DNA from 2 places in the Sneathiella sp. P13V-1 genome. Region 1 is predicted to be linked to the other one. Evidence: riboswitches for the same ligand, from Rfam matches in the RefSeq annotation. Region 1 holds a riboswitch; the other holds the start of a gene.

Region 1 (4,842 bases):
TTGTGTCTATCTGCAGACAGACGGGTCGGAATCTCAAATCGAATGTTTCGCTGCCAGAGTGTTTACTGGAAATCTGTCATGGTCAACTGATTTTAGCAGTAAGGTTACTCTGACAGCCTTATATGACAGGAATTTGACTTATATGTCTCAACCGGCGGAAACTTTTTCCGGTTTTACCATCCATTCTTTCCCTTTAAGCATACCCTTCCAGTAGACTGGAGGTAGAATCTGCTCTTTCAACAGCCAAGCAAGTCGGGAAGGGCGCGTGCCGTTGATGACCCATTTGGGGAAGCTCGGTAGCAGTTTTCCGCCATATCCAAACTCCGCAAGGACAATCTTGCCGCGCTCCACCGTGAGCGGGCAGGATCCATAACCGTCATAATGACCATAAGCACCCTGTCCTTGAATATCTGCAGCTACATTTGCGGCAACAACCGGGGCTTGCATGCGGGCTGCGGCGGCTGTCTTGGCGTTGGGGGCGTTCATCACGTCACCTAAGGACCAGATATTGTCGAAACTTTTGTGGCGCAGGGTGGACTGATCCACATCAACCCACCCTGCAGCATCCGCAAGGGGGGAGACGCGGATGAAATCTGGGGCTGTCTGCGGTGGGCAGACATGCATCATATCAAATTCGACCGTGACGGTTTCAGGGTCGGTGTCGGGTTTGTTCACCTGGAAGGTGGCTGTTTTCGAAATACCGTCAACGGCAATCAGATTGTTGAAGAAGTTGAGGTCCGCATTGTATTTCTCCACATATTCCATCAAAGCGGGAACATAGTCAGGCACACCGAATAACACACCGCCTGCGTTATGGAATTGAATATCAATATCCTTCAAGACACCCGTTCTGAACCAGTGATCAGCGGAGAGATACATGGCCTTTTGCGGCGCACCCGCACACTTAATCGGCATGGGTGGCTGGGTAAAGAGCGCCCGACCTTTGCGAAGACCGCGCACCAACTCCCATGTATAAGGGGCCAGGTCATAGCGGTAGTTGGAGGTTACCCCGTTTTTACCCAATGTCTCCACAAGGCCATCCACCTTGTGCCAGTCCAGTTTAAGGCCGGGGCAAACAATCAGGCGTTTGTATTTGACGACTCGGCAGCCGTCCAGAATGACGGCGTTGTCGGAAGGTTCGAACGCGGCCACAGCTGATTTCACCCAATGAACACCCTGCGGGATCAGGGAGCCCATGGTTTTTGCTGTATCTGCGGCGTTAAAAATACCACCGCCCACCATTGTCCAGCCGGGCTGGTAATAGTGGATATCAGCTGGATCAATGATGGCAACATTCAGGTCGGGAAGGCGGCTATGCAGGCTGGACGCCACAGAAATCCCTGCGGCACCCCCGCCCACGATCACCACATCATAGCTGGCATCGGCAAGATCCGTTGGAGTTTTTCCGCCATTGGCAATGCGGCGCACCACTCCAGCCATGTCATAGCCCGCGGCTTTTGTCTGCGTCAGAATATCTGAAAGCTCCATTTTCTCCGCTTGGGAGAGGGACCAGAGGGTGGCAGAGCGGGTGCCTGTACGACAATAAGCGAAGACAGGTTTTGGAAGTTCTTCAAACAGGGCGCCAAATTTCTCGGCATCTTCATCAGTTACCTTGCCGGAGGTGACAGGTTGGTATTTGATGGTAAGGCCCACTTCGTTAGCGGCGGCTTCGATTTCTTCAAATGTTGGTTGATCCGCCCCCTCGCCATCGGGTCTGTTACAAATAATGGAACGAAACCCCATTTCCTTTAATGCGGCGATATCATCTTTGGTGATTTGCGGGCTGACGGACAAGCTGTCCGAGATTTTCTTCGCTTCCATCATTTCCTCCTAAAGCGTGTCCGGCCTGATCTATTTTACTTATCTAAACTAGAATAGATCACAAGAATGTGAACTGTCGGTGATTAAGTCACATAAGGAAACTAGGAGAAAATAAACACAAAAAAAGCCCCGGAAAACCGGGGCTTCTTGAAACTGTTAGTCGCTATATATTTACGCGCCGTTATACAGACGATCGTGGAACAGCGGACTGTCTTTCAGCTGGTGGAATGTCTTGGCCATGGCCAGAACACCCAGATCAACAAGTGGTTCAAACAGGATGACGATCATGTAAGCCGCTCCGAAAGAACCAACGGAAGCAAGTGTTTCCGCGCCAAAGCCCTGGCCATAAAATGCCCAGAAAGCAACCCAGGCAACAATGCCACCCTGATAAGCTGTGGACAGAGCCAGTGCTTGCTTGTAGGTCACGTCTTTATAGGCTGTTTTTGCTGGAATGATGCGTTTTGCAATCGCCGCTACCGCCATCAATGGAACCAGCAATGTTGTGATGTTGACGAAATACATCGGCAGGTCATATGGCGCGAACAGAAGACCTTGTGTCAGAAGGCCGAGAGCCAGGCCAATTGCAGCAGGAGCCGCACCGAACATCAGGAACAATGTTGATCCCAAGATGAAGTGAACCTCAGAGATGCCGATCGGTTGACGTGGGAGGACTTCGAAGAAGCTGAAGACAAGGACAGTGGCGATCACACTGCGCACGAGCAGGGAGATCAGACCTTCTGTCTTAATCGCGGTCCAGCTGTTTTTGAGAACGACGCCAAAGGCTGCTGCGGCAGTTGCAAAGCTAAGCCCCATTTTCGCGCCTTGAACAATTCCTGGTTCAATATGCATTTTTATAACTCCTGTTTTGCACCCACCGTGCAATTTCTGGCGGCTATGCCGCGTGTTTTCTCTTTGCTCTTCAGGTGTCCTGACTCACGCTTCAAAACCAACCTTCGCCTTCCCGGTTTCCCAGTGGCAATTTGAAGGGGCTCCACGTTCACAGTTGCGGGGGCAGTCCCGGATCAGAGTGTCCCTCCTACCGTGTTCCCTGATGTAAATTCTTATTCTAGAGCAAAAAAATAGTATCAGAATAAGGTCCCTTGTAAATAAAGGAATTGTGCAATTGCAATAATAATCAGTACTTAAGGCAGATTTTGTGCGTAAATAAATTGAGGCTTTGTTAATTTACACTACTGTATAAGGCCAATTCCATTGATCAATTTCGGGGGCGAAAATGGAACAGAAAAAGGTGCTGGTAACAGGTGGTGCGGGGTTTTTGGGATCACATCTGTGTCAGCGGCTGGTGGATCAGGGGCATGATGTTCTTTGCGTCGATAACTTCTTTACCGGCTCAAAAAACAATGTTCTTTCGTTGCTGGGTAAACCTAATTTCGAACTCATGCGTCACGATGTCACCTTCCCGCTTTATGTGGAGGTCGACCAGATCTACAACTTGGCCTGTCCGGCTTCCCCTGTACATTACCAGTTTGACCCGGTGCAGACGACGAAGACCAGCGTACATGGCGCGATCAATGTTCTGGGGCTTGCCAAGCGCGTGAAGGCCCGTATTCTGCAAGCGTCTACCAGTGAGGTTTACGGCGATCCTGAAATTCACCCTCAGCCGGAAACCTACAGGGGACGGGTCAACACATTTGGGCCGCGCGCCTGTTATGATGAGGGGAAACGCTGTGCGGAAACCCTTTTCCATGATTATGAGCAGCAGCATGACCTGTCCATTCGGGTGATGCGCATTTTCAATACTTACGGGCCTCACATGCACCCAAATGATGGACGTGTGGTGTCCAATTTTATCGTGCAGGCGCTCAAAAATGAGCCGATCACGCTCTATGGGGATGGGTCTCAAACCCGATCCTTCTGTTATGTGGATGATCTGATCGACGGCATGATGGCCATGATGGCGCTGGAAGAAGATAAGACAGGGCCCGTAAATGTGGGTAACCCGGATGAGTACAGTATTCGGGAACTGGCAGAGAAGATCGTCGCTCTCACTGGATCCAAGTCAGAGATTACCTATCGGCCTTTACCGCAAGATGATCCAACCCAGCGCTGCCCGGATATTACAAAAGCAAAGAAATTGTTGAACTGGCAACCGTCAACCAAACTGGAAGAGGGTCTTGCCAAAACCATTTCCTATTTTGATCAGCTGTTGAAGATATCAGGCTGATTGTGCGGCTTTTGCTTTCTCGGCGCGGATATGTTTCCAAAGAACGCTGTTCGGGCGGAGAAAATAAAAGGTCGTTGCCCGGCCCGTCGGGCGGTGGCTTCTATTGCGGATGAGCGAATCTGAAAAGCGGCGATCCGCCCCGGCCATGCCCTCCTTGGAGAAATATTCCTTCGACCAGGTGTGCAGAAGCGGGGCGCAAGACAGTTTATCCACCATAATGGTGTTGGGGTCGGCAAATCCGCCTTTGTGATTTTGTAAAGTGGTTGTTCCAATCCCCACGGAGTGCCATTTATCTATGGTAAGCAACTCATCGGTTTCCTCATCCACCAACCAACGCAGCGAGCAGGTCCAGTCCACACCTTTGATGGCACGTAGTTGAGAGGAGATATGCTCCGGTGCCACATAGTTATCGTCATCCAGATAAGAGACATACTGACTGTTAGCTAGGAAACTCATGACGGTGCGAAGGGAGCCACCGTCTCGTGCGGAATGCACCCCTGTATGCCGGGTAGAGGTTGAATATCCCGGATCCACAATGGAAACCGTTACCTTCTTTGGGGCCGCTTTTAGAATGTCATCAAGGATCGACTCATCCCCAAGGCACTTATCCACGCCAATGAGAACCTGAATTGTCCCCTTGAGATCCTGACGAAACAGAGATTCCATGGCCCGCACCAGTTCAGGCCGCACAATGGTCGGGATCACAACGGCCGCATCAAATGGTGCGTCAATTTTCTGGCTGTTTCTGAAATTCACATCTCTGCCCCTTCAGGTGAATAGCAACAGGAGTATAGCTAAGGTTTTTCTATACATAAAAGGGTAAACAATTTAATGTA
Region 2 (4,842 bases), on a different contig from region 1:
TTTTAGCAGACCTTTTAGTTCGTCATTTCCGGATGAAAGAACGGTTGGCTTTAAGGTCTCTTCCACATAGGCCAGAGCAGCTTTTGTCTGCACCCAGTTTTCTTCAGGCGCTGTGCGCCCGCTGATAAGATCACTGGCAAGTAATTCAAGGCGCTCGACTGTGTCTCCGTTGCTGCGCCATTTGATGTCACGATCAAGTGCCGCGGGACGTGGCCCCGTCCAACTGGCCCCCATTTCACAGTCGAGCGGATCAAACTCATCATCAATATCCAGATCACGGGCAAGTGCGCGGATGAGAGATGCATCTCTACCTTTGCCATCCCCACGCGGAATACGTACCAAGGCAACCAGAAGATCTTCAAGCTGTCGCCCATCAGGTGATTTGCCGAAAATATGCAAACCATCCCTGATCTGCAGCTCTTTCAATTCACACAGATAATTATCCAGTTTCGAAAGCTGTTCTTCTTCGCTTTCACCTTCTGTAATTCCGCAATCACTATCAACTCCAGACAGCTGCGTCATTTCAAGGATTTGCTTTTTCAGCAATTCCAAACGTCGGGGATCAACCCCGGCGGCTTCGTAGTACTCATCCACCAGTCGTTCCAGATCCGCAAGCGGGCCATAACTTTCCGCCCGTGTCATGGGCGGGGTGAGATGGTCGATGATAACCGCGGAAGATCGGCGCTTGGCTTGGGTTCCTTCGCCGGGATCGTTCACAATAAACGGATAGATGTGGGGAAGGGCGCCAAACACAGTTTCGGGATAGCATTCTTCTGATAAGGCCAAGGATTTACCGGGAAGCCATTCCATGTTGCCATGTTTGCCCATATGAACCGCTGCATGAATGCCCTCTACTTCACGAAGCCACATGTAAAACGCAAGATACCCATGAGGCGGTACCAAATCCGGATCATGATAACTTTCGGTTGGGTTAATATTGTATCCACGGGCTGGCTGAATGCCGATCAGGATATTCCCATAGCGTTTCACCGATAAATGAAACTCACCATCTTCCACAAATGGATCATCCGATGGACTGCCCCAACGTTTAGTAACTTCAGATCGAACTTTCTCAGGCAGGCTTTCGAACATCTTTTGATAATCTGATACAGACAAATGGCATTCGCTTAAGCGATAAACACCGTCAGTTTGGCGGTCGTTAGTCGGGCCGGAAAGCAGAGCATCAATGAGCGCATTTCCATCTTCTGGAATGCCGGAAACCGCATATCTTTCCTTATGAAGGGCGTTCAATACTTCAATAACACCAGCCGGGGTATCAAGGCCTACACCGTTACCGATGCGTCCGTTGCGATTAGGGTAGTTCGCAAGAATAAGTGCAATTTTGCGATCTATAGGGTCTGTTTTTTGCAGAATAGCCCATTTAGCAGCCAATTTTGCGACAAAATCAATCCTGTCAAGAACAGGCTTGTAGGTAACAATATTGGTTTCAGTCCGTTTATCGAACCCGGCATCCGCCTTAAAGGACACAGCACGGCTTAAAATTCGGCCGTCTACTTCTGGCAAGGCAACATTCATGGCGATATCGCGGGCGGAAAGACCTGCAAGCCCGTCACGCCATCCTTCCTCGTTGCCGCCAGAGAATATCACTTGCAAAATCGGACAGTTGGCACCGTCAAAGGGGGTTTCATGTCGCGCCCCACCGGGACTTGAAACAGCGAACCCTGTGGCGTTTAGGATCACGCTTGGATTTGTGTCTTCAAATACGGTTTCGATAATCTCTGATGACACCGGATCTTTCAGGGATGAAATGAATAAAGGCAGGGCATTCATGCCTTGATCCTTTAACGCCTCAATCAGTGCATCAACGGGTGCCAGATTATTTGCCTGAAATAAGGCGCGATAGAAAGTAATGGCGACAACCGGTTGTCCTTCGATCCATTTATTACGAAGGATATTGAGGTCAGGATGATCTGTATTTGGACAGTATAAACCCGCCTTAGGCAGTAGATACGGCTCTTGCCAATCCGATTGACCATCCAGAATAAAATCGCAATATTCCAGAAAAGCGCGATAGTTGATGGCGCCGCCTTGAACCAGATACTGCCATAACCGGTGTACTTGATCTGCAGGCAGTGTATTGAGCCCCAAAAGCTCTGGGTCTTCCTTGTCATCACCAGGCAAAAGCGCCAACGGAATGTTGTTGCGGCGACAACATTCGGTAATTTGTTCCACACCATAAGACCAATAGCTCACACCACCCAATAGGCGAACAACGACCAACTTGGCTTCAGAGATAATCTCCTCAACATAAATATCGACGCTGAGGTTGTGGGAAAGTTGCATATTGTTGGCAAGGCGTAAGGAAGGCGCGTTCTCTTCTCGCTCCTCGTTCACGAGGGCGAGGGAAGAAAGTTCCGTATCCGCGGCGGAAAGAACAACAATGTCACCGGGGGTTTGCCCCAGATCTACGGCTTCTGATCCGTCTGAAATGCCGCCAGGTGTCGCTGCCAACAGATGCATGAATTAACCCTTTAGCGCGGAAGTAATAGCACCTTCATCAAGGCCATGCTCGCCAATTATGACAAGACGGCTGACACGTTCGTCACTGTCATTCCATTCGCGATCAAAATAATGCTGAATGCGATTTCCAACGGCCTGAACCACAAGGCGCATATCCTTACCATTCACGGCAATGAAACCTTTTGCCCGAAGGATGCCATGATTTTCGATGGCGGATTTCAAACGAGCAACCAGTGTTTCCGGATCGTCAGGGTTATCAAGGGCCACAACAAAGCTGTCGAAATCATCATGTTCGTGATCGTCATGATCATCATGGTGGGATTTGCGCCCTTCCAGATCATCTTCTGCGGCGGCCCCCATTCCCAAAAGAACCGCGGCGCTGATGTTCCCATGGGAAGTGCGAACCAATTTCACCGATGGGCGTACACGATCCCGAAGTTCTGTTTCTGCTTTTACAAGATCAGCATCTTCCAGCATATCTGCTTTGTTCAGCAAGATCATATCTGCGCAATTGAGCTGGTCTTCGAACAGTTCCTCTAATGGACTATCATGATCCAGATTTTCATCTGCTTCGCGCTGCGCTTGTACGGCATCCGGGTTAGAGGCAAACAACCCGTCACGATAGGCAGGGCTGTCGATTACAGTGACAACACCATCCACTGTCACCTGAGTACGCACCTCTGGCCATCCAAAGGCACGAACCAAAGGTTTTGGCAGGGCAAGGCCGGATGTTTCAACTATAATATGATCAGGACGTTCTTCACGATCCAGCAGCGCCTGAATGGTTGGCAGGAAGTCATCTGCAACCGTACAGCAGATACATCCATTGGCGAGCTCGACAATGTCTTCTTCACTGCAATTTTCATTACCGCAGCCTTTCAAGACTTCACCGTCGACCCCTAGATCACCAAATTCATTGATAATCAACGCAAGGCGTTTGCCATTTGCGTTCTCAATTAGATTGCGGATGAGGCTGGTCTTACCAGCACCCAAAAAGCCGGTTACAACAGTTGCTGGAATTTTCTCGTATGCGGTCATGGTTTTTCCTGAAATGAAGACATGGGGATATGGCGCGCTGGCAAACCAGAACGGGCGCAGGTAATCAGCGATGTAAGAGGCCGAATAAAACTCATTCTCGGCACGTCATGATCCTCCGTCATGTTTTAGAACCTCATTTGATGGCAGGTCTCCTGGCTTACGAATGACACCGAACACCTTCCCGCCGTAGCAGTGGTTTGTTGTTCGGCTAATCGCCTACAGTTGCGGGGACAGCCGCGGAATTGATCTTAATCGCACCGCGTTCCCTTTTTAATCCCAAAAAACTTCAGGAACCATCGTTGCCGGACGCTAAGGGGATAACGGGTTGGTGTCAATTCAATAAGTGACAGGAGGCACAAAAGAGATTACCGTCCCGGCTGGTTAGAAGACTTGTCTGGAGAAAATTAATGCCCCCGTTTCACCTTGCGTTCCCTGTTCTGGATATAGAAGATACACGCCAGTTTTTTGTTGATGTTCTAGGCTGCAAGGTCGGGCGTGAAGCTGAGAAATGGATTGATTTTGATTTCTTTGGTCATCAGATTTCTGCTCATGTGAAACCTGAAGAATGTACAGGCGCGCAAACAAATGGTGTGGACGGGGATCAGGTGCCGGTTCGCCATTTCGGTGCCGTATTGGAGTGGTCAGAATGGGAATCTCTGCTGGAGCGTGTTAAAGCGGCGGGTGTTGAATTTATCATTGAACCGCGCATCCGTTTTGAAGGTCAGCCAGGCGAGCAGGGGATTTTCTTTATCAAAGACCCCGCAGGTAATGCGATGGAGTTCAAGACTTTCAAAGATATGGATAGCTTGTTCGATGCCGGCTAACTTAGAGACTTAAGCGCTTTAGATAAACGGTTCAGGGCTTCTTCGTCTTTGGGAAGCCCAAACCGCAGCCATTTGGAGTTATATTCGAAGGGGCGTGTCAAAATATGATTTTGGCACAAATGTTCAAATATCGCATTGGCTTCGTCAAATTCGGCTAACAAAAACAGCCCCGCATTTCCCATAACCTTACCGCCGGACTGCGATAGAAGCACCGCCACTTTTTCAGACATGTTTGCGATTTGTGTCCGAGTGGAGCAATGCCAATGAGTATCTGCATAGGCGACAGAACCAACCTCTGCGGCAACCCCGCTTACCGCCCATGGGCCAAGAGAGGATCTTATTTTCGAGACCCATGTTGGATCTCCGCAAACAAATCCAAGGCGAACCCCTGCGAGCCCAAAGAATTTCCCGAATGATTTTAAGATAAGTGTGTTCTCGGGGTCGTTGGAGGCCGCCGCACTTTTATCCGGTGTCACATCCATAAAGGCTTCGTCAATGA

What was found. A riboswitch is a leader RNA that binds a small molecule or an ion and turns the genes downstream of it on or off. The one in region 1 is predicted to bind cobalamin.
Region 2: it holds a riboswitch for cobalamin, as region 1 does, so the genes downstream of both, cobW (cobalamin biosynthesis protein CobW) here and GUA87_RS03955 (energy-coupling factor ABC transporter permease) in region 1, are expected to answer to the same signal.

Annotation. Positions count from the first base shown of each region.
Region 1 covers NZ_WYEU01000001.1:808,646-813,487, reverse strand. The annotation lists gene GUA87_RS03960 (bifunctional protein tyrosine phosphatase family protein/NAD(P)/FAD-dependent oxidoreductase) at 148-1,821, opposite strand; gene GUA87_RS03955 (energy-coupling factor ABC transporter permease) at 1,993-2,670, opposite strand; cobalamin riboswitch at 2,722-2,919, opposite strand; gene GUA87_RS03950 (UDP-glucuronic acid decarboxylase family protein) at 3,056-4,006, shown strand; gene GUA87_RS03945 (glycosyltransferase family A protein) at 3,998-4,762, opposite strand.
Region 2 covers NZ_WYEU01000003.1:351,293-356,134, reverse strand. The annotation lists gene cobN (cobaltochelatase subunit CobN) at 1-2,481, opposite strand, end outside; gene cobW (cobalamin biosynthesis protein CobW) at 2,485-3,519, opposite strand; cobalamin riboswitch at 3,644-3,832, opposite strand; gene GUA87_RS14835 (VOC family protein) at 3,927-4,343, shown strand; gene cobD (threonine-phosphate decarboxylase CobD) at 4,340-4,842, opposite strand, start outside.